Regions from separate parts of the Streptomyces sp. NPDC005811 genome, predicted to be linked through region 2. Evidence: riboswitches for the same ligand, from Rfam matches in the RefSeq annotation. Region 2 holds a riboswitch; each other region holds the start of a gene.
What was found. Region 2 has a riboswitch for cyclic di-AMP ahead of ABZ490_RS45685 (M23 family metallopeptidase). Riboswitches for the same ligand answer to the same signal wherever they lie in the genome.

Region 1 (7,255 bases), on a different contig from region 2:
GTCCTCGGCGAGCGCGTGCAGCACGCGCGAGTGCTCGGCCGTACGGCCCTTGATGATCGTGCGGTACGAGGCGATCATCCGGCCCGCGGCCTTGCCGTCGCCGAGGAGGACGCGCAGCTGCTCGATGTCGCCGTCGCGGACCATCTTCCAGAACTCCGCGCCGTCCGCCGGGTCCGACAGCGGCAGGTTCACATGGAGCACCCCCGCCAGCGCGACGTCCGGGCCCTCCAGCTTCTGGTCCGCCGCGTTGCGGAAGTCGAACACCGTGTGCAGGCCCAGGGAGGACAGGAACGCGGCGTCCTCGTCGGTCGCGTGCGCGAGATGGCCGCTGCGGAACAGTACGCCGTGCCGCACCCGCCGCCCGTCGGCGGTCGGCAGACCCCCCACGTCCCGGAAGTTGCGGACACCTGCCAGCTCGGGCTCGGTCGACGGGATCTGCTGCGTCACGGGGGCTCCCTCCCGGTTCGGGCTCCGCCGGTGCGGCTCGGGTGACCGACGGGGCCGATTCGACCATACGACATGGATTCCCCGGGCAACGGGTTGTCCACAGCCGGACGAATCCTTCGTCTCCCCAGGTGAAAGGTTTGTCCACAGACGTTGCCGGGCAGGGCGCGCGCAGCTGATGATGTTGGGGCTTGATCGCACCTGTTCGAATCAGTGGGGGTTTGATGCCCGAGACCGTGAAGCCCGAGATCGCCGCGGGCGGCCGTACCTGGCTCCTTTCGGGGCCTGGGAGCAGCTATGCCCTCCACCTCACCGAGGCCGACGAACTGGTGCATCTGCACTGGGGGCCGAGGATCGCGCTCGCCGACGCGGAGGCGCTGGCGGCCGTGCCCTTCGCGGGCCGCGCGTCCTTCGAGGCCGCGCTGGACGGGCATGAGGAGTACCCGGTGGAGGGCGGCCCCCGCTTCGTCCGCCCCGCCCTGTCCGTGCGCACCGGCACCGGGCGCCGCGGCACCGAGTGGACCTTCGCGTCGTACGAGATCCAGGACACCGACGACTCGGGCGCCGAGCTGCTGTTGCACTTCCGGGACGGCGCCCTGGTGATCACCCTGCACTACCGGATGCGCGGCGACGTCGTGGAGCGCCGGACGACCCTGCGCAACGACGGGGAGGAGCCACTGGAGCTGCTGCGCGCCGACTCCGCCACCTGGACCCTGCCCGAGCGCGACGACTGGCGGCTGTCGCATCTGCACGGCCGCTGGGCGGCCGAGTCCCGTCTCGTGCAGGCCCCGCTGACCTACGGCGAGAAGATCATCGGCAGCCGGCGCGGCCATACCGGCCACCAGTACCTGCCCTGGGTCGCCCTCGACACCGACGCGACCGAGGAGCGCGGCGAGGTCTACGGCTGCGCCCTCGGCTGGTCCGGCTCCTGGCGCATCGCCGTCGCCCAACTCCCCGACGCGCGCGTGCAGATCACCGGCGGCGCCGGACACGACGACTCCGGGCTGCTGCGGCTGGCCGCGGGGGAGTCCTTCACCACGCCCCTGTTCGCCGGACTGTGGACCGACGGCGGCTTCGGCGGGGCCAGCCGCGCCTGGCACGCCTACCAGCGCGCCCACGTCATCCCGGACGCCGGCCGGGACCGGCCGGTGCTCTTCAACTCCTGGGAGGCCACCTTCTTCGACATCTCCGAGGAGCAGCAGGCCACCCTCGCCCGGCGGGCCGCGGCGATCGGCGTGGAGCTGTTCGTCGTCGACGACGGCTGGTTCGGCGCCCGCACCGGCGACCACGCCGGCCTCGGCGACTGGTGGCCCAACCCGGACCGTTTCCCGAAGGGCCTCAAGCCCCTCGCCGACTACGTGCACGCGCTCGACATGCAGTTCGGCATCTGGGTCGAGCCCGAGATGGTCAACCCGGACAGCGAGCTGTACCGGGCGCACCCCGACTGGGTCCAGTTCCAACCGGGACGAAAGCGGACGGAGTTCCGCAATCAGCTCATGCTGAACCTGGCGCGCGAGGACGTCCAGGAGTACCTCTGGGAGCGGCTCGACGGCCTGCTGTCCAGCGCCCCCATCGACTACGTCAAGTGGGACTTCAACCGCTGCTTCACCGACGCCGGCTGGCCGGACGACCCCTACCCGCAGCGCCTGTGGGTGGACCACGTCCGGGCCCTCTACGCCCTGCTGGACCGGCTCCGGGCGGCCCACCCCGGGGTGGCCTTCGAGTCCTGCTCGGGCGGCGGCGGACGGATCGACCTCGGCATCCTCGCCCGCACCGACCAGGTGTGGACCTCCGACAACACCGACCCGCTCGACCGGCTCGACATCCAGCACGGCTTCAGCCAGATCCACCCCGCACGCGTGATGGCCGCCTGGGTCACCGACAGCCCCAACACCCAGCTCAACGGCCGGATCAGCTCGCTGCGCTTCCGGTTCGTCAGCGCCATGGCCGGGGTGCTCGGCGTCGGCGGCGACCTCTCCGAGTGGACCGAGGAGGAACTCGCCGAGGCCCGCCGCTGGGTGGACCTCTACAAGGAGATCCGGCCCCTCGTCCAGCACGGCGACCAGTACCGGCTGCGCCCTCCGGCCGGCGGGCTGAGCGCCGTCCAGTACGTCGGCGGCGACGAGACCGTCGTCCTCGCCTGGCTCCAGGCCCAGCGCTACGGCGAGCCGGTCGCGGCGTTGCGCCTGCGCGGCCTGGACCCGACGGCGTCGTACGAATGCCGCGAAACGGGCGAAGTCCACCGAGGTGCGGTGCTGTTGCACCACGGGCTGCGGACCGGGCTGCGCGGTGACCTCGATGCGACGGTTATCCGCCTGCGTCGCATCTGAGGGTTCTGTCCGAATTGAATCCTTCGTTCCAACTCGCTCTGGAATAAGGGATCCTGGAGGGGTATTACGTGAGCAGGGTCATATTCGTGACCCTGCGTCGCCCGTCATGCTCACGTAATCAAAGTGCTTTTCAAGGGCGTTAGCCGAAATTCCCGGTGCCAGATGCACGGAGCGTCACTGGGAATTCGCACAGCGGATCAAGAGAAAGACGTGAACAGGGCAACCACTGCTTGTTCCTGTGCGTCTTGGTCGCTTACGTTCCAGACCAATCCGGACGGACGCCGAATCCTGCCGCCGCCCGGAATCCGCACACTCACCCGTGCACGGCAGGAGCGGGGGACCCACAGGCAGAACCGCCTGTTCCGGTCTCCGGAACAGGCTTGGGGTAAAGCCGCGACCCGTCGCGGCCGGGCATCTCCAGTCCGCACCCGACAGCTCACCTCGCAGGCGCCGGAGAGGAATTCGCCATGCCCGCGAAGGGTAAGCACCGCCGCCCGAAGACCCAGCGCTTCACCCGCTCCATCGCCGTCGCCGGAACCGGCGGGGCCGCACTCGCCCTCCCGCTCATGGGGGCCACCGGCGCCCACGCGGCCACCCCGCAGTCGGTTTCCCAGGGTGCTTCCCAGGCCGTCGCGCAGACCGTTTCCCAGTCGGTGGCGGACAGTGCCGTCCAGGCCTCCGCCACGACACGGAAGTCCGCCGCGAGCGCCCGGAGCTACACCGTGCGGGCCGGCGACTACCTCGCCAGGATCGCCGACGAGCAGCACGTCGGCGGCGGCTGGCAGAAGCTGTACGCGGACAACCGCGAGGCCGTCGGCAGCAACCCCTCGCTGATCCACCCCGGCCTGAAGCTGTCGCTCGGCGCGAAGGCCGCGAGCACCGAGTCGTCGACCGGCTCCTCGTCGTCGTCCTCGTCGTCCTCGTCGTCCTCGTCGTCTTCTTCGTCCTCGTCGAAGTCGACGCAGTCGTCCTCCTCGCAGTCCTCCGACACGAAGGCGTCGTCGTCCTCGTCCTCCTCGGACACGGCCGCCCGGTCCGCCGAGAGCGCCACCGCCTCCAGCGGCTACACCCTCCCGGTGTCCGGCGCGACCGTCGGCACCGGCTACCGCGTGGCCGGCAGCATGTGGTCCAGCGGCTACCACACCGGCGTCGACTTCGTCGTCCCGACCGGCACCTCCCTCAAGGCCATAGCCGAGGGCACGGTCGTCTCCGCCGGGTGGGGCGGCGCGTACGGCAACCAGGTCGTCATCAAGCTCAACGACGGCTACTACGCCCAGTACGCCCACCTGTCGCAGCTCTCGGTCTCGGCCGGCCAGACCGTGACCGCGGGCCAGCAGATCGGCCTCTCCGGCGCCACCGGCAACGTGACCGGCCCGCACCTGCACTTCGAGATCCGCACCACGCCGAACTACGGATCCGACGTGGACCCGGTCGGCTACCTCCGCTCCCACGGCGTCGCCGTCGGCTGACCCCGCGCCTGACGCGCCCGCCTGACGCGCCCGCCTGACACGCAGAACGAAGGCCGGACCCGAGCCCCGGGCCCGGCCTTCGTTCTGCGTGTTCATGATTGTCGTATTGCGGTCTCGTGGCATCCCTTTTCGCCCCATCGACAGCCGGGCCAGGGTGGGGACACAGTGATCCCCGTGAAGGGCAAGCGCTTTCTGCCAAGAACCGTCGCCCCCGCGGGACAGGCGGCCGACGAGGACGGCCGCCGACTGAACCGCACGCCGCCGCGCAGGTCGACGACGACCTGCCGGGACACCTCGCCGGGCGCGGGGACGTACGCCGTGCGGCACGCTCGGCCCGGCGGCCTCGACGGCGACGGACGGGCGGAGGTGCTGGTGCACACCGCGGCCGGGGCCGACTTCGCCGACGGCGCGACCGGCGCCGAGCGCACCCGGCAGTCCGTACCGGACGGCTTCGTCGCCGACGGCCCCTCCGGCGGGCAGTTCGGCAGCGCCCACCTCGACGGCGAACACCGCAGCCTGGTCACCATGTTGGTGACCCGCGGCGACCTGACCGGCGCCTGTGCACCACGACCGAGCCGACCGGCACGCGGATCCGCGCCCTGGCCCAGAACCCCGCGTACCGCCTCGTCCGGACCGTCCGCGGTGGTCTCCAGTTCGACGTACACCGACCACCATCTCGGCACCGAGACCCGCCGGATCCCCCGTCCCGCCCTCACCACGACCCGAGGAGCCGACCGACGTGACGACCACGCGTAGAGCATTCGGAGCACTGGCGGCGGGCGCCGCCCTGGCGGCCCTCGGCCCGACGGCCGCCGCCGCGTCCGCCACCGGCCATGCCCCAGGTCACGCCAGAGGGTTCCGTCACCGCAGGCTGCTCGCCCGCGACGACTTCCGGCACGGCCTCGGACAGTGGGCCGTGGAACTGGAGCGGGGCGGGACCGTCACGGCCTCGCACGGCGTCCTGGAGGTCGACGTGCCCGCCGGGGCGACCCTGTGGTTCACGCGGCCGTTCGCGGGGCCGTACGTCCTCGAGTACGTCGCCACGCCGGTCTCCGCGGGCGGCGTCAACGACCGTGTCTCCGACCTCAACAACTTCTGGAACGCCGTCGACGTCCGCTCCCCGGACGATCTCTTCGCCACCCCGCGCGGCGGCGCCCTCGCCGAGTACGACTACCTGAAGACGTACTACGTCGGCTACGGCGCCAACACCAACACCACCACCCGGCTGCGCCGCTACGTCGGCGAGGCGGGCGTCCGGCCGCTGGTCTACGACTACACCGAGCCGCTGCTGGTGGCGAACGCGCCGCACCACGTCCGGATCGTGTCCGACGGCTCCACCCAGCGCTGGTGGAACAACGGACGGCTCGTCTTCGACTACGCCGACCCGGAGCCGTACACCCGGGGACACTTCGCCTTCCGCACCACCTGGAGCCATTTCCGCATCGCCAACTTCCGGGCGTGGGCGCTTATTCCCTGATTGACGCAGTCTTTAGGAGTGGCTTATGTCACCGCCCGTCAACCCCTTCCTACGGTCGCGTAGGCCACATTCGAAGGGGAATCATGAACCGTTGTGGCAGACGATTCGAAGAATGACAGCAGATCAGTGATCGGGTCGTACGTGGCGGTGGGGGACAGCTTCACCGAGGGCGTCGGCGACCCCGGCCCCGACGGGGCGTTCGTCGGCTGGGCGGACCGGTTCGCGGTACTCCTCGCGGACCGGCGCCCCGAGGGCGACTTCGCGTACACCAACCTGGCGGTGCGCGGGAAACTGCTCGACCAGATCATGGAGGACCAGCTGCCGCGGGCCGTCGAGCTCGCGCCGGACCTGGTCTCCTTCTGCGCGGGCGGCAACGACATCATCCGTCCGGGCACCGACCCCGACGAGGTCGCCGAGCGCTTCGAGCGCGCGATCGCCTCGCTGACCGCCGTCGCCGGCACGGTCATGGTGACCACCGGCTTCGACACCCGGGGCGTTCCCGTGCTCAAGCACCTGCGCGGGAAGATCGCCACCTACAACGGACATGTGCGGGCCGTCGCCGACCGGTACGGCTGCCCGGTGCTCGACCTGTGGTCCCTGAAGTCCGTACAGGACCGCCGGGCCTGGGACGGCGACCGGCTGCACCTGTCCCCCGAGGGGCACACGCGCGTGGCGCTGCGGGCCGGGCTGGCGCTCGGACTCCAGGTGCCCGCCGACCCGGAGCAGGCATGGCCGCCGCTGCCGCCGCGCGGGACGCTGGACGTGCGGCGCGACGACGTGCACTGGGCGCGGGAGTACCTCGTGCCGTGGATCGGACGGCGGCTGCGGGGCGAGTCGTCCGGGGACCATGTGACGGCGAAGGGCGCGCTGTCGCCGGAGGACATCAGGAACCGGATCGCCTCGGTGGCGTGACGCAGGGCCGGGCGGTCGGGGGCGGCCCTTCAGAGGGGCCCGTCCTCGGCGGCCGCCGGCGCCGGTTCCACCGGTGTGCCCAGCTCCCGGGACAGCGCCTCCTCCACCCACTCCTGCGCCCTCACCCGGGACACCGTGCCGCCGTACGACGTCAGCTGTACGGCCAGACCGTCCAGGAGGGCCGTCAGGCGCAGGGCCGCGGCGGCGGGGTCGGGGCAGGTGAACTCACCCGCGGCCACCCCCTCGGCGATCACCTCGGCCAGCGCGGCCTTCCACGCACGGTCCAGGTCACGGGCGACCTCCCGCAGCGCGGGCTCGCGCAGGCACACCGCCCAGCCCTCGATCCACAGCCGCCAGCCCTTGGCCTGGCCGGTGGGCGCGTACCAGCGCACCGCGGCCCGCAGCCGGCGCAGCGCGGTCGTGCGGCGGCCGAGCAGCTTGCGCAGATGCGCCAGGTCGTCCTCGGCGGCGTACGCGAAGGCGGCGGCGACCAGCTTCTCCTTGGTCGAGAAGTGGTACAGGACCAGCGCGTTGCTCACGCCGAGCGCCGCGGCCACGTCGGCGATCCTGACGGCCGCCACGCCCCGCGCCTCGATCTGCTCGATGGCGGCCCGCAGCAGCTC
Region 2 (7,255 bases):
CTATCGGAGGCGGAGGTGGTGCAGGTGGTGGCGTACGACTGTGACGTGCTCGTCGTCGGCGGGGGCATCGTCGGGCTGTCCACGGCGTATGCGATCACGCGGAGTGCGCCCGGGACCCGGGTGACCGTGCTGGAGAAGGAGCCGGGACCGGCCCGGCACCAGACGGGGCGCAACAGCGGGGTGATCCACAGCGGGATCTACTACCGGCCCGGCTCGCTGAAGGCGCGGTACGCGGTGCGGGGCGCCGCGGAGATGACCAAGTTCTGCGCGGAGTACGGCATCGCGCACGCCGTCACCGGGAAGCTGATCGTCGCCACCGAGCGGGACGAGCTGCCCCGTCTGCACGGACTCGTGCAGCGCGGCCGGGAGAACGGCATACCGGTGCGGGAGCTGGGCGCCGCGCAGATCGCGGAGTACGAGCCGGAGGTGCGCGGACTGGCGGCGATCCACGTCGGGACGACCGGGATCTGCGACTACACGGCGGTCGCCCACCGGCTCGGCGAGGCGTCCGGGGCGGAGATCCGCTACGGCGCCGAGGTGGTGCGGGTCGACCGGCGGCCCGAGCGGGGGGTGGCCGTGCTCACCGCGCGCGGGGACGTCGTGCGGGGCCGTGCGCTGGTGAACTGCGCGGGGCTGTACTGCGACGAGATCGCCCGGATGACCGGGGACGAACCGGAGGTGCGGATCGTCCCGTTCCGGGGCGAGTACTACGAGCTGGCGCGGCCCGATCTGGTGCGCGGACTCGTGTATCCGGTGCCCGATCCGGCGTTCCCGTTCCTCGGGGTGCATCTGACCAGGGGGATCGACGGCGGGGTGCACGTGGGCCCCAATGCCGTGCCGGCGCTGGCCCGCGAGGGGTACGACTGGGGAGTCGTACGGCCCCGCGAGGCGCTGGCGACGGCGGCGTGGCCAGGGGTGTGGCGGATGGGACGCCGGCACTGGCGGTACGGGGCCGGGGAGCTGCGGCGGTCGGTGTCCAAGGGGGCGTTCGTGCAGGCGGTGCGGCGGTTGTTGCCGGCGGTGCGCGAGACGGACCTGGTGCGGGCGGACGCGGGGGTGCGGGCGCAGGCCGTGCTGCGGGACGGCGGTCTGGTGGACGACTTCCTGATCCGGGAGGGCGCCCGCGCGGTGCACGTGCTGAACGCGCCCTCACCGGCGGCGACGGCCTCGCTGCCGATCGGCCGGGAGGTCGCCCGCAGGGCCCTGGAGGTGCTCGGGACCCGGTGAACCTGGTGAGCCCGGCGCACGGCAGTAAAATCGACCCCACTGTGTCTGATTCCGTGAACACCCCCGAAGTCCCCCGGCCCGCTCCCGGCGGCGAGCACCACCCCGGCGAGTCCGTCCGGCACACCCGGGCCAAGGGGGAGCCACGCTTCCCCGACGGCCCGAAGGCCGACCCCGCCGGGTCGCACTTCGAGCGGCGGATCAGAAGCTTCCAGCCCCGGCGCAGCCGGGTGACGGCCGGGCAGGCCGACGCGCTGCAACGGCTGTGGTCGCGGTGGGGCCTCGACATCGACGGGCATGCCGTCGACCTCGGCGAGCTGTTCGGGAACGACAGACCCGTGGTGCTGGAGATCGGGTTCGGGATGGGCGAGGCCACCGCGCAGATGGCGGCCGCCGACCCGGACATCAATGTCCTCGCCGTGGATGTGCACACCCCCGGTCAGGGCAATCTGCTCAACCTCGCCGACCGGTCCGGGACGGACAACGTCCGGGTCGCCAACGGCGACGCGATCATCCTGCTGCGGGAGATGCTGACGCCCGACTCGCTGGCCGGGCTGCGCGTGTTCTTCCCCGACCCCTGGCCGAAGAAGCGCCACCACAAGCGGCGCCTCATCCAGCCGGAGTTCCTCAGCCTGGCCGCGACGCGGCTGCGGCCGGGGGCGACCGTGCACTGCGCGACCGACTGGGAGCCGTACGCGGAACAGATGCTGGACGTCCTCACCGCACACCCCGACTTCGAGAACACGCAGGCAGACGGCGGTTTCGCGCCCCGGCCCGCGTTCCGGCCGCTGACCCGTTTCGAGGGCCAGGGGCTGGACAAGGGGCATGTGGTGAACGACCTCCTCTTCCGTCGCGTACAGCACGGCGATCGCTGACCGACAGACCGTCCACCACAGTCCCCTCCCTCGTTAGGGTCGATGCCGTGGCCATCAGTCACCCGTTTCCGCCGTACCCACCGCACCCGGACGGCCCGGCCGAGGACGCCCGGCACCGGCGGGTGCACTGGTGGCGGAGGAGATGGGTGCGGTACGGGGCCCTCATCACGCTGCTCACGCTGTCCGGGCTGGTGATCCTGGCGCTGGTGCGGGAGCAGACCGGCACCGAGGGGTTCCTGGTCGGGCTGGGGCTCGCCGTGCTGCCGGTGCCGCTGCTGATAGCCGCCTTCCGCTGGCTGGACCGGGTGGAGCCCGGGCCCTGGCGGAATCTGGTGTTCGCCTTCGCCTGGGGCGCCTGCGCGGCCGCGCTGATCGCGATCGTCGCCAACAGCTTCGCCACCCGCTGGATAGCCACCGCCACGGCGGATCCGTCCGGCGCGGACACCCTCGGGGCGACGGTCATAGCGCCCGTCGTCGAGGAGTCCGCCAAGGCCGCCGCGATCCTGCTCGTGTTCCTCTTCCGCAGACGGGACTTCACCGGGCCGGTCGACGGGCTGGTCGTCGCCGGGATCACCGCCACCGGCTTCGCGTTCACCGAGAACATCCTCTATCTGGGCACCGCGTTCGGCACCGACCAGCTCAGCGGGGACAGCGGCATCGCGTCCGTGACGGCCGCGACCTTCTTCGTGCGGATCGTCATGTCTCCGTTCGCGCACCCTCTGTTCACCGTGCTCACCGGCCTCGGCTTCGGGCTCGCGGCGCGCTCCGGGTACGGCCGGCAGGTGCGCCGCGTGCTGTTCCCGCTGGGCGGGCTGCTCCTCGCGATGGGCATGCACGCCCTGTGGAACGGCTCCTCGACCTTCGGCGACTTCGGGTTCTTCGCGGTGTACGCGTCCTTCATGGTGCCCGCGTTCGGGCTGCTCACCTGGCTGGCGGTGTGGACCCGGCAGCGGGAGCTGCGCACGGTCCGCGAGGAACTGCCGGCGTACACGGCGGCCGGCTGGCTGACCCCGGCCGAGCCGTACGCGCTCGGCTCGATGCGGGCGCGGCGGCTGGCCCGCGAGTACGCCAAGCGGCATCTGGGCCGCCCGGCCGCGCGGGCGGTCGCCGAGTACGAGGCGTACGCGACCTCGCTGGCGTTCCTGCGGCACCGGGGGCGCGGCGGCCGGGCGGGCGACGACTTCGTCGTACGGGAGCGGGAGCTGCTGAACGAGCTGTGGCGGCGCCGGGAGGTCGCCCGCCCGGCGCTGGACCATGCGGCGCGGATGACGGTGCCCACGGCGCCCGGGCCGGGTTACGGGTACGGGAGCCCGCAGGGTTACGGCACCCCGCACGGGTACGGCAACGCCCACGGGCACGGCAACGCCCACGGGTACTACGGGTACGGGTATCCGGCGGGGCCGTACCCCGTCCAGAACCCCTATCGGTCGTAGGGGTCGGAGGTTACGCGGATGCCTGGGCCGAGGCCGTCGTCAGCCACGTGATCTCCTCGTCCGTCAGCTCCAGGTCCGCCACCGCCAGCAGGGGCGGCAGCTGGTCCAGGGTGCGGGCGGAGGCGATCGGGGCCACGACCGTCGGCCGGGCGGCGAGCCAGGCCAGGGCGACGGTGGCGACCTCGGCGTCGTGGGCCCGGGCGATCTCGTCGAGGGCGGCGAGGACGCGGACGCCGCGCTCGGTGTCGAGGTGCTTGCCGGCGCCCGCGGCCCGCGGTCCCTCCACCGTCGTACCGGGGCGGTACTTGCCGGTGAGGAAGCCGGAGGCCAGGGCGAAGTAGGGGACGGCGGCGAGGCCGGAGCGGGCCGCGAGGTCCTGGAGGCCGCCCTCGTAGGTGTCGCGGGAGACCAGGTTGTAGTGCGGCTGGAGGGCGACGTACCGGGCGAGGTCCTCGCGGTCGGAGAACTCCAGGGACTCCCGGAGGCGTTCGGGCGAGATGTTGGAGGCGGCGATGTGGCGCACCTTGCCGGCCCTCACCAGCTCGTCCAGGGCGCCGATGATCTCCTCGACCGGCACCTCGGGCTTGTCGAAGTGGGTGTAGTAGAGGTCGATGTGGTCGGTGCCGAGGCGGGTGAGGGACGCGTCGGCGGCGGCCTTGATGTTGGCGGCGGTCAGGCCGGGGAAGTCGGGGTGCTGGCTGACCTTGGTGGCGATGACGACGTCGTCGCGGTTGCCGCGCTTGTGCACCCACCTGCCGAGGATGGTCTCGGACTCGCCGCCGCTGTTGCCGTCGACCCAGGCGGAGTAGGAGTCGGCGGTGTCGACGAAGTTGCCGCCGGCGGCGGCGTAGGCGTCCAGGACGGCGAAGGAGGTCGCCTCGTCGGCGGTCCAGCCGAAGACGTTGCCGCCGAGGGCGAGCGGGAAGACCTCGAGGTCCGAGGAGCCGAGCTTGCGCAGAGAAGTCATGTCCTACGTCAACAACGGCTTCGGAGCGGCCCATTCCGTCCGCCGCGCCGAAGCGTACGAAGAACGTGTGAACAGGACCGCTCCGGGAAGGGCAAGGGCGGCATCAGTTGGACGCGCCCGTAGGACGGCACCCTTACGGGTTGAGCCCCTTGCTGTGCAGCCAGGCCATCGGGTCGATGCCGTTGGCGGCGCCGTCCGGGTGGACCTCCAGGTGGAGGTGGGCGCCGGTGACGTTGCCGGTGGCGCCGACGCGGCCGATCACGTCACCGGTGCCGACCTTCTGGCCCGCGCTGACGTTGATCGAGGACTGGTGGCAGAACCACAGCTCGGTGCCGTCGTCCAGGGTGAGGATGGTGCGGTAGCCGTAGGAGCCCGCCCAGCCCGCCTCGGTGATGGTGCCGCTGTGGACGGCCTTGATCAGGGTGCCGGTGGGGGCGGCGAAGTCGAGGCCGGTGTGGTAGCCGGAGGACCAGTAGGCACCGGCCTGACCGAAGGTCGCGGTGAGCGTGTACGAGGAGGTCGGCAGCGTGTACTGCTTGGCCAGCTCGGCCAGGCGCGCGGCCTCGGCCTTCTCCTTGGCGGCCTGCTCGGCCTTCTCCTTCGCGGCGGCGGCCTCGGCCTTGGCGTCCTTCTCGGCCTTGGCGACCGCGGCCGCCTCCGCCTTGGCCGCGGCGGCCTCGGCGGCGGCCTGGGCACGGTCGGCGACCTGGGTCTGCTGCGACTCGGCCTGAGCCATGATCCGCTCGCGCAGCGCCTCACCGGCGTCGGCCGCGGCGCCGCTCCGGTCGGTGGCGGTGGAGGCCTCGGCGCCGAAGCCGGAGAGCGCGGGTGCGGCGTCCTGGCCTGAGTCGTCGTCGGAGATGAGGGAGCCCACGGAGGGCAGGTCCGGCATGGAGATGGAGACCGGGGGCTTGCCGGTGTTGGCGCTGGCCATGCCGCCGGCGCTGAAGGCGGCTATGACGCCGACGCCGAGGACGGTGGAGCTGCGGGCGAATCCGCCGCCGCCGCGCTGCTTGGCGACCCGGTGCTTGCCCCGTGCCGGGGCGAGGGACTCCTCGGTGGGATTCCACTCCTCCCAGGGGCCCTCTTCGCTGCGGTAGCTGCCGTAGCCGAAGGTGTCGGAAGAGGAACGCTGGCTCGGCACGAAGGGGGCTTCGGGAGCAGGCCGGTTGGACGCCACGCGGGCGCACTCCTTTCCTTCCGACGCCTACCGGGTTAGCTGACGGGTTCGGAGCGGGAAGGTCTCCTACGCGCGTAAACCGTTCGTGACTCTACGAGTTCACGACGCTTCCGTGCGATTCACCCCAAGATGGTGGTTCCCCGGTTCCCTTGCGGGATTCGACGCGTGCGCACGGAGCCGACTCTTGTGACGGCTGGGACGACCGCGCTGCGTTATCGAACGTTAATAGACCCGGGCGTAGCTTTCCAAGCTCTTCCCCTTGATCAACAACCTTTTTTGGCCTGGACTTTCGGGCCATGACCGGTGAAAAACGGGCGAGTTGCCGGAATTCACAGTACACACACAGCCCGCTTGCAGGGCCGGACGGAGAACGCGCGACGCATACACCGAGGGCCGGAACCCTTTCGGATTCCGGCCCTCGGCCTTCAGTAGCGGGGACAGGATTTGAACCTGCGACCTCTGGGTTATGAGCCCAGCGAGCTACCGAGCTGCTCCACCCCGCGTCGTTGAAACAACTGTATCACCCGCTCAGGTGCAGGTTCGCCACCCTCGCCCGCTCGGCGTACTCCGGGAGGACGACGACGTCCACGCCCTCGGCCGTCAGCAGCCCGTTTCCGTCGGCGGCGGTCACGAAGGTGTCCGGCTCCCGCCAGGCGGTGACCACCCGGCGCACGCCCGCGTCGAGGATGAGGCGGGCGCAGGGCTTGGGGCGGGAGGCGCGGCGGGCGCAGGGTTCGAGGCTGCTGTAGACGGTGGCCGTGGCCAGCCGGGGGTCGGCCGGGTCGAGTTTCGCGAGGGCGGCCTCCTCGGCGTGGACGACGGGGTCGCCGGCCTCGCGGGAGTGGCCGCGCGCCAGTTCCGTGCCGTCGGCGGCGACGATGACCGCGCCGACGCTGAAGGCGGTGTCGGAGGGCGGGCACTGGGCGGCGAGCTCACAGGCGAGGGCCAGCCAGTGGCGGTCGGCGGCGGAGGGGAGCGGGCCGGTGCCGGGGGCGGTGGGCTCGTACCGCATGAGGACGACGTCCTCGATCCGCCGGGTCTCGGTGAGCCGGAGCCGTCCGCCCTGGTAGGCGCCGGGGCCGAAGAGGCGGGGCGCGTCCGGGTCGCCGACGAAGAGGGGGGCGAGGACGAGCTGGACCTCGTCGGCGAGGCCCTGCTGGAGGAGCTGGGTGTGGATCGTGCCGCCGCCCTCGACCATGAGCCGCCGTACGCCGCGCTCGTCGTGGAGGTGCTCGAGGAGGCGGCGCCAGTCCAGGTCGGGGCCGAGCGGGACGACATCCGCGGCGATGCCGAGCGCCTCGGCGCGCCGGGCGCCCCGGTCCGTCGTGTAGACGACCTTGTCGCCGCCGGTGTGCCAGAAGTGCGCGGCGGGGTCGAGGTCGCCGGAGCCGCTGACAGTGACCTTGAGGGGGTACTCCGGCTTTCCGGCCGCCACGCGCGCGTGCCTGCGGTCGGCGGAGTTCACCAGCAGCCGGGGGTTGTCGGCGCGGATGGTGCCGGCGCCGATCAGGATCGCGTCGACCGAGGCCCGTACCTCGTCGACGCGGTCGAAGTCGGCGGGGCTGGACAGCAGCAG
Region 3 (7,255 bases), on a different contig from region 2:
TCCGGCTTCCGACGCCGACTCCGCGCCCTACGCGTCGTACGGCACCCAGGAAGCCTCGTACGACGGCTTCACCACGTACCACGGCTACGACACCGGCGCCCAGCACACCGGCCACTTCCCGGCCGACCCCCTCTACGGCGGTCTCCCCGGCGACGGCACCGCGAGCATCGGCGACAACGCCTACGGCACCGGGCAGTGGAACGTCGGCGCCCAGCCGACCGTGGTCGACACCGGCGGCCACCAGCTCCACGACACGAGCGGCCACCACGCCCTGCACTACGACCCGTACGCGGCCCAGCACCACGCCGCCTACGACTCGGGCGCCTACGACACGACCGGCTGGCCGACCGGCCACCAGCAGCTCCCGCTCGTACCGCCGCAGACCTCGGTGTCCGACACCGGCGGCCAGTGGGACGCGAACGCCTGGCTCCAGCCGGACCAGTCCGGCAACCCCGCCGACCAGACCCAGCACTGGGAGTGGGGCACCCAGATCTTCGAGACCGGCGCCTACGACGCCACGCAGTGGAACTCCGGCGGCGACAGCGAGACCGGCACCGCGTCCGACGCGTACGAGCAGCCGGCCGAGGTCCCCTTCGACCAGCAGGCCACCGCCACCTTCGAGGCGGTCGGCCACGACGAACAGGCTGCCGACGGCGGCGAGTTGTCCGCCACCGGCGAGCTTCCCGCGGTGTCCGAGCACCCCCTCCTGGACGACCAGGAGGAGATCGCGCCGGCGCCCGCCACCCGCGCGGCCGCCCGCAACTCGAGCCGCTCGCGCCGCCGTACGCCCCCGAAGCGCTCCGCGCTGCTCACCGTGGCCGTGCCCTCGGCGTGCGTGATGGGTGTCGCCGGCATCGCCGCGGCCTCCGTCGGCACGCTGACCGGCGGCGACGACAAGGACACCACGGCCACCGCCTCGGACGCGCAGCCGGTGAAGCCGTCCGCCGCCAACAACAAGCTGGACTCCCAGCTCGAGACGCTCAGTGCCGAGGCCGACAACTTCGCCGACCGGGCCAGCCGGACGCAGGAACGCATCGACCTCAAGGAACAGCAGGCGGCCGAGAAGAAGAAGGCGGCGGCGGAGGCGGCCCGCAAGGAGCGGCTGCGCCCGAAGTACGCCCTCCCGGTCGCCCAGCGCGGACTGAGCGCCTACTTCGGCCAGGCCGGCGTCAACTGGATGTCCCAGCACACCGGCATCGACTTCCCCGTCTCCTACGGCACGACGGTGATGTCGGCGACCGACGGCACCGTACGGACGCAGTGGAACAGCGCCTACGGCAACATGCTGATCGTGACGGCCAAGGACGGCACGGAGACCTGGTACTGCCACCTCTCCACCTACCGGGTCGCCTCCGGTTCGACGGTGAAGGCCGGCGATCCGATCGCCTACTCCGGGAACTCGGGCAACTCCACCGGCCCGCACCTGCACTTCGAGGTCCGGCCGGCCGGCGGTTCGCCGATAGACCCGCTGCCGTGGCTGCGCAGCCACGGGCTGGACCCGACGTAACGCCTCGACCGCCTGTGGTGCGATGAGCCCCCGAGCCCCCGCCATGCACGCGGGGGCTCACTCATGTGCGCTGCGGCTGTCTACAGCTTCTCGACCGGCGCGTACCGCAGCAGCAGCCGCTTGGGCTTGCTGTCGCCGAAGTCGATGGTCGCCTCCGCGTTCCCTCCCGTGCCCTTCACGCCGACGACCGTGCCCAGCCCGAACTGGTCGTGGGTGACGCGGTCACCGACGGCCAGCGCGACGACCGGCTTCTCCGTCGCGCCCCGGCGGGTCGCGAAGCCGGAGGCACCGGCGGCCGAGGAGCGCGAGCGGGACGAGGACAGCGAGGCCGCCACGCCGGACACCGGACCGGAGGACACGGGCGCGCTCGCCCCCGTCCGCTTCCAGTCCACATGGGTCGCCGGGATCTCCTCCAGGAACCGGGAGGGCGGGTTGTACGACGGCTGGCCCCAGGCGCTGCGCAGCGAGGACCGCGTGAGGTAGAGCCGCTCCCGCGCGCGCGTGATGCCCACATAGGCCAGGCGGCGCTCCTCCTCGAGCTCCTTGGCCTGGCCGAGGGCGCGCATGTGCGGGAACACGCCGTCCTCCATACCGGTGAGGAAGACGACCGGGAACTCCAGGCCCTTGGCGGTGTGCAGGGTCATCAGGGTGATGACGCCGGAGCCCTCCTCGTCCTCGTCGGGGATCTGGTCGGAGTCGGCGACGAGCGCGACCCGCTCCAGGAAGGCGGCGAGCCCCCCGGCGGCAGCGCCCTCCCCCTCGGCCTGCTCCTGCTCGAACTCCAGGGCGACAGCGGCGAGTTCCTGGAGGTTCTCGATGCGGGTCTCGTCCTGCGGGTCGGTGGAGGCCTGCAACTCGGCCAGGTAGCCGGTGCGTTCGAGCACGGCCTCCAGGACGGTCGCGGGGCCCGCTCCGGACTCGACGATCGTCCGCAGCTCCTCCATCAGCACGTTGAACCGCTTCACCGCGTTCGTCGACCGCGCGGCCATGCCGTAGGCCTCGTCGACGCGCTTGAGCGCCTGCGGGAAGCTGATCTTCTCGCGCTGGGAGAGGGCGTCGATCATCGCCTCGGCGCGCTCGCCGATTCCCCGCTTGGGGACGTTGAGGATCCGGCGCAGCGGGACGGAGTCCTCCGGGTTGGCGAGGACGCGCAGATAGGCCAGGACGTCCCGGACCTCCTTGCGCTCGTAGAAGCGGACGCCGCCGACGACCTTGTAGGGCAGGCCGACGCGGATGAAGACCTCTTCGAAGACACGGGACTGGGCGTTGGTGCGGTAGAAGACCGCGACATCGCCCGACCTGGCGTCGCCCGCGTCGGTGAGGCGGTCTATCTCGTCGGCGACGAACTGCGCCTCGTCGTGCTCGGTGTCGGCGACATAGCCGGTGATGCGCGCGCCCGCGCCCGCGTTGGTCCACAGGTTCTTGGGGCGGCGGGACTCGTTGCGCTCGATGACGGCGTTGGCGGCGGACAGGATCGTCTGCGTGGAGCGGTAGTTCTGCTCCAGCAGGATCGTCGTCGCGTCCGCGTAGTCCTCCTCGAACTGGAGGATGTTGCGGATCGTCGCGCCGCGGAAGGCGTAGATCGACTGGTCGGCGTCACCGACGACGCAGAGCTCGGCGGGCGGTATGTCGTAGTCGTTGGGCGGTACGTCGACCGGGTGCTCGGAGGTGCCGACCAGCTCCCTGACCAGGGCGTACTGGGCGTGGTTGGTGTCCTGGTACTCGTCGACGAGGACATGGCGGAAGCGGCGGCGGTAGTGCTCGGCGACATCGGGGAAGGCGCGCAGCAGATTGACCGTGGTCATGATCAGGTCGTCGAAGTCGAGCGCGTTGGCCTCGCGGAGCCGGGACTGGTACATCGCGTAGGCCTGGGCGAGGGTCTTCTCGAAGCCGTCGCCGGCCTGGGCGGCGAAGTCCTCCTCGTCGATCAGCTCGTTCTTCAGGTTGCTGATCTTGGCGCTGAAGGACTTCGGCGGGAAGCGCTTGGGGTCGAGGTCCAGGTCGCGGCAGACCAGGGCCATCAGCCGCTTGGAGTCGGCGGCGTCGTAGATCGAGAAGGAGGACGTGAAGCCGAGCTTCTTCGACTCGCGCCGCAGGATCCGCACGCACGCGCTGTGGAAGGTCATCACCCACATGGCGTTCGCGCGCGGGCCGACGAGCTGCTCGACGCGCTCCTTCATCTCGCCCGCGGCCTTGTTGGTGAAGGTGATCGCGAGGATCTGGCCCGGGTGGACGCCGCGCTCGGCGAGGAGGTGGGCGATGCGGTGGGTGAGCACACGGGTCTTGCCGGAGCCGGCGCCGGCGACGATGAGCAGGGGGGTGCCGGCGTGGACGACGGCCGCGCGCTGGTTGTCGTTGAGCCCCTCCAGGAGGGCGGCGGCGTCGATCGCCGGGCGGGGGGCGCCGTCGCGGTAGTAGGCGTCCCGGTCCGGGGGCGCGTCGAACTTCCCGCCGAACAGATCGTCCGGAAGCGACTCCGGAACGTGATCGTCCTCGGGCGGCGGCGGGGATTCCTCCTCATGGCCCGCGGGGGCCTGGAGGTTCGCCAGGAAGCTGTCGTCAAAGAGGCTGCTCATCGCTCTCCGAGTCTAGGGTGCCCCACTGACAACGCGCGGCCGTCCCCCGAACATCCCCGCCCTCACCTTCCGAGGCGGCGATATCACAGCACGTGATCCCATGTCCCGGCTTTGCGCAAGGTAACAAAAATGTATCGGGCATATCGCCCATCAACCTTCACACGGGCCACACGAGTTGGCTACCGTTCCGGGCAGGCCACGCGGATCCCCACCGGCGAACCTCGCCGGGCCGTACGGCCTCCGCCGAGTCCGGTGCGCCCCCTGTGAGGCAGCCGGAGCCGGGGACCCACCGAGACCCCGGGGTGAATCGGCCCGACTTCCCCAGCGGGAGACGGCCGTAGGGCGCCCTTCCGAACCATCCGCCCGAACCCGACAGCTAACCCGGTAGGCGGACGATGGAAGGAGTCGCCTCTCTTGGCGTCGCAGCACCGCAAGCCGCGCTTCAAGGGCAACCGCGCGGCAGGCATACGCACGCCCGCCCTGGCCACCGCCGCGCTCACCTCCGTGGCCCTGCTCTCCCAGTCGGCGAACGCCGCCCCCTCCGACGACGGCAAGCCGAGCCTGGAGGAGGTCGAGAAGAAGGTCGACGACCTCTACCGCCAGGCGGAGTCGGCGACCGAGAAGTACAACGCCGCCAAGGAGAAGACGACCAAGCAGCGCAAGCAGGTGGACGGTCTCCTCGACGACGTCGCCCGGCGCACCCAGAAGCTCAACGAGGCGCGCGAGGAACTCGGTTCCTTCGCCGCCGCCCAGTACCGCACCGGTGCCTCCGCGCCCGACACGGCGACGTTCCTGCTGGCGGACTCCCCGCAGGACTACTTCGACCAGACGCAGCTGATGGGCCGGCTGACCGACCGCCAGAAGGGCGCCGTCGACGACTACGTCACCGAGCAGTCGGAGACGATGCGCAAGCGCCAGGAGGCCGCCGAGAGCCTGGCGACGCTCAACGACGCCCAGAGCGACCTGAAGACCGCCAAGGCCTCCGTCCAGAAGAAGCTCGGCGACGCGCGCGAGCTGCTGGCGCAGCTGACGGCCCAGGAGAAGGCGCGGCTGGCGGAGATCGAGAAGCAGAAGCAGGAGGAGGCCGCGCGCGAGGCGGCCGAGCTGGCACGGCAACAGGCGGCCCAGGCCGCCCAGCAGGACACCGGCACGTCCTCCTCTTCGTCGTCTTCGACTTCTTCTTCGTCTTCTTCCTCGTCCTCGTCGTCGTCGGACGCCTCGTACACCACCAAGGCCGAGAAGGCGCTCGCGTTCGCCCGTGCGCAGATCGGCAAGCCGTACGTCTGGGGCGCCACCGGCCCCGACTCCTACGACTGCTCCGGCCTCACCCAGGCCGCCTGGAAGGCCGCCGGCGTCTCCCTGCCGCGCACCACGTACGACCAGGTGAACGCCGGCACCACCGTCTCCCTCGCCGACGCCCGCCCCGGTGACCTGGTCTTCTTCTACGACGACATGAGCCACGTCGGCATCTACATCGGCAACGGCATGATGATCCACGCCCCGAAGCCGGGCGCGTACGTGCGCGAGGAGTCGATCTACTACGACGGCGAGTCGGGCATCCACAGCGTGGTCCGCCCGGCCTGAGCCCTGTGCGGGCACACGCGTGCAGGTCGTTTTTTGCGACTACGCGCGTGTGCCGCCGCGTGAGCCGCCTCACGTCCCTAGCATCGGGCCCATGCCCGGCACCTCCTCCCTTCGCGCCTGGTGGGCGCGGCGTCCGCCGGCGGCCGGAGCCGCCGTGCTGGCCACCGGCATCCTGTCGATCGGCCTGCGCCTGGCGAGGCACGAGGTCCTGTCCCACGCCGCGCTGGCGCTGGCCGCCGCCGCCTGGGTGGCGCTGGCCGCAGACTTCGCCGTACGCCTCCTGTGGGAGCGCCGGCGCTGGCTGGCCGAGGCGGCCACACCGGCCGGGCTGACCGCGGTGGCCGCCACGACCGTGCTCGGCACGGGCGTCTCGGCGCTGGGCCGGCAGTCCTTGGCCTGGGCGCTGGTGGCGCTGGCGGCCGTACTGTGGCCGGTGCTGATGACGGATGTCGTACGGCAGCTCGCCCGCCGCGTCCTGAGCCACCGGGCCCGCCGGTTGCCCGGAGCCGTGTTCCTGTGCTGCGTGGCCACCCAGGGGCTCGCGGTGCTGGGCGCGACCCTGGCGAAGGCCGAGAGCCTCTCCTGGCCCGCGCACACCGCGCTCGTGCTGTTCTGGCTCGGCCTGCTGCTCTACGTGGGCATGCTCATCCTGTTCGACTGGCGGCAGGTCACCGAGGGCGCCGGGGACCAGTGGGTGGCCGGCGGGGCGCTCGCCGTCTCGGCGCTCGCGGGGGCGCGGCTCATCGACGCGGACCACGCGCTGTACCTGTGGAACGCCGACGACCGGGGCGTCCTGCGCGGGATGACGATCGCGCTGCTCGTCCTCGCCCTCGTCTGGTACGCCGTCCTGCTCGCCGCCGAGGTGCTCCGGCCACGGCCGCGCTACGACGTACGGCGATGGGCGACCGTGTTCCCGCTGGGGATGACGGCGGTGGCGACGATGTCCGTCGCCACCGCCGCCGACGTCCCGGGGCTGAAGGGGCCCGGGGAGGTGCTGCTGTGGGTCGCGGTGGCGGCCTGGCTGGCGGTCGCCACGGCGGCCCTGATCACCGGGTTCGGCGGATCCGTCGGGGCTGTCAGGTCCACAGGACGGCGATGAAGATGTTCGCCACGGTCAGCAGGCCCACCAGGCCGAACAGCGGCTTCTCCACCTTCTCGTCGTCCCGCTTCACATAGACCAGGCCGAGGATCACCACCAGCAGCGCCAGCTTCACCCCGATCTTGATGTTGTTCAGGGGCTGGTCGTCGGCCTGGTTGAGGCCGACCAGGATCACCCCGGTGACCAGCATGGTCGCGGCGCCGTGCAGCATCGCGGGGACGAAACGGGCCGTGCCCTGGCCCATCGCCTTCATCTGGGTGAGGAAGCCGCCGAGGAGCGCGGCGATGCCGATGATGTGGAGGCCGACGAAAAGATGGATGAGTACGTCCATGAGGCCGGATGCTAATCAGCCCGGCTCCCGCGACCCGACACCGGCCCCCACCTCCCGGCACCGGCCCTCCCCCGGTGCCGGCACTCGCATATATGCGTCCATAGCATCCCGCCACGCCGGGCCGCCCCGGAATCGCGGCATCGATCATCGCGCCGCGC

Region 1: linked by a shared signal. The riboswitch ahead of ABZ490_RS03985 (peptidoglycan DD-metalloendopeptidase family protein) and the one ahead of ABZ490_RS45685 (M23 family metallopeptidase) in region 2 are both predicted to bind cyclic di-AMP.
Region 3: linked by a shared signal. The riboswitch ahead of ABZ490_RS18415 (NlpC/P60 family protein) and the one ahead of ABZ490_RS45685 (M23 family metallopeptidase) in region 2 are both predicted to bind cyclic di-AMP.

Annotation. Positions count from the first base shown of each region.
Region 1 covers NZ_JBEXXK010000003.1:69,134-76,388, forward strand. Annotated here, with positions in the region: gene ABZ490_RS03975 (tyrosine-protein phosphatase) at 1-447, opposite strand, end outside; gene ABZ490_RS03980 (alpha-galactosidase) at 669-2,774, shown strand; cyclic di-AMP (ydaO/yuaA leader) riboswitch at 3,079-3,237, shown strand; gene ABZ490_RS03985 (peptidoglycan DD-metalloendopeptidase family protein) at 3,242-4,243, shown strand; gene ABZ490_RS03990 (hypothetical protein) at 4,418-4,999, shown strand; gene ABZ490_RS03995 (DUF6250 domain-containing protein) at 4,983-5,720, shown strand; gene ABZ490_RS04000 (SGNH/GDSL hydrolase family protein) at 5,847-6,632, shown strand; gene ABZ490_RS04005 (TetR/AcrR family transcriptional regulator) at 6,662-7,255, opposite strand, start outside.
Region 2 covers NZ_JBEXXK010000070.1:41,043-48,297, reverse strand. Annotated here, with positions in the region: gene lhgO (L-2-hydroxyglutarate oxidase) at 16-1,227, shown strand; gene trmB (tRNA (guanosine(46)-N7)-methyltransferase TrmB) at 1,269-2,099, shown strand; gene ABZ490_RS45695 (PrsW family intramembrane metalloprotease) at 2,222-3,532, shown strand; gene ABZ490_RS45690 (aldo/keto reductase) at 3,543-4,499, opposite strand; gene ABZ490_RS45685 (M23 family metallopeptidase) at 4,633-5,679, opposite strand; cyclic di-AMP (ydaO/yuaA leader) riboswitch at 5,687-5,853, opposite strand; tRNA gene ABZ490_RS45680 (tRNA-Met) at 6,109-6,182, opposite strand; gene ABZ490_RS45675 (dihydrofolate reductase family protein) at 6,200-7,255, opposite strand, start outside.
Region 3 covers NZ_JBEXXK010000015.1:159,287-166,541, reverse strand. Annotated here, with positions in the region: gene ABZ490_RS18425 (M23 family metallopeptidase) at 1-1,507, shown strand, start outside; gene pcrA (DNA helicase PcrA) at 1,588-4,083, opposite strand; cyclic di-AMP (ydaO/yuaA leader) riboswitch at 4,315-4,490, shown strand; gene ABZ490_RS18415 (NlpC/P60 family protein) at 4,498-5,667, shown strand; gene ABZ490_RS18410 (tellurite resistance/C4-dicarboxylate transporter family protein) at 5,759-6,766, shown strand; gene ABZ490_RS18405 (hypothetical protein) at 6,744-7,097, opposite strand.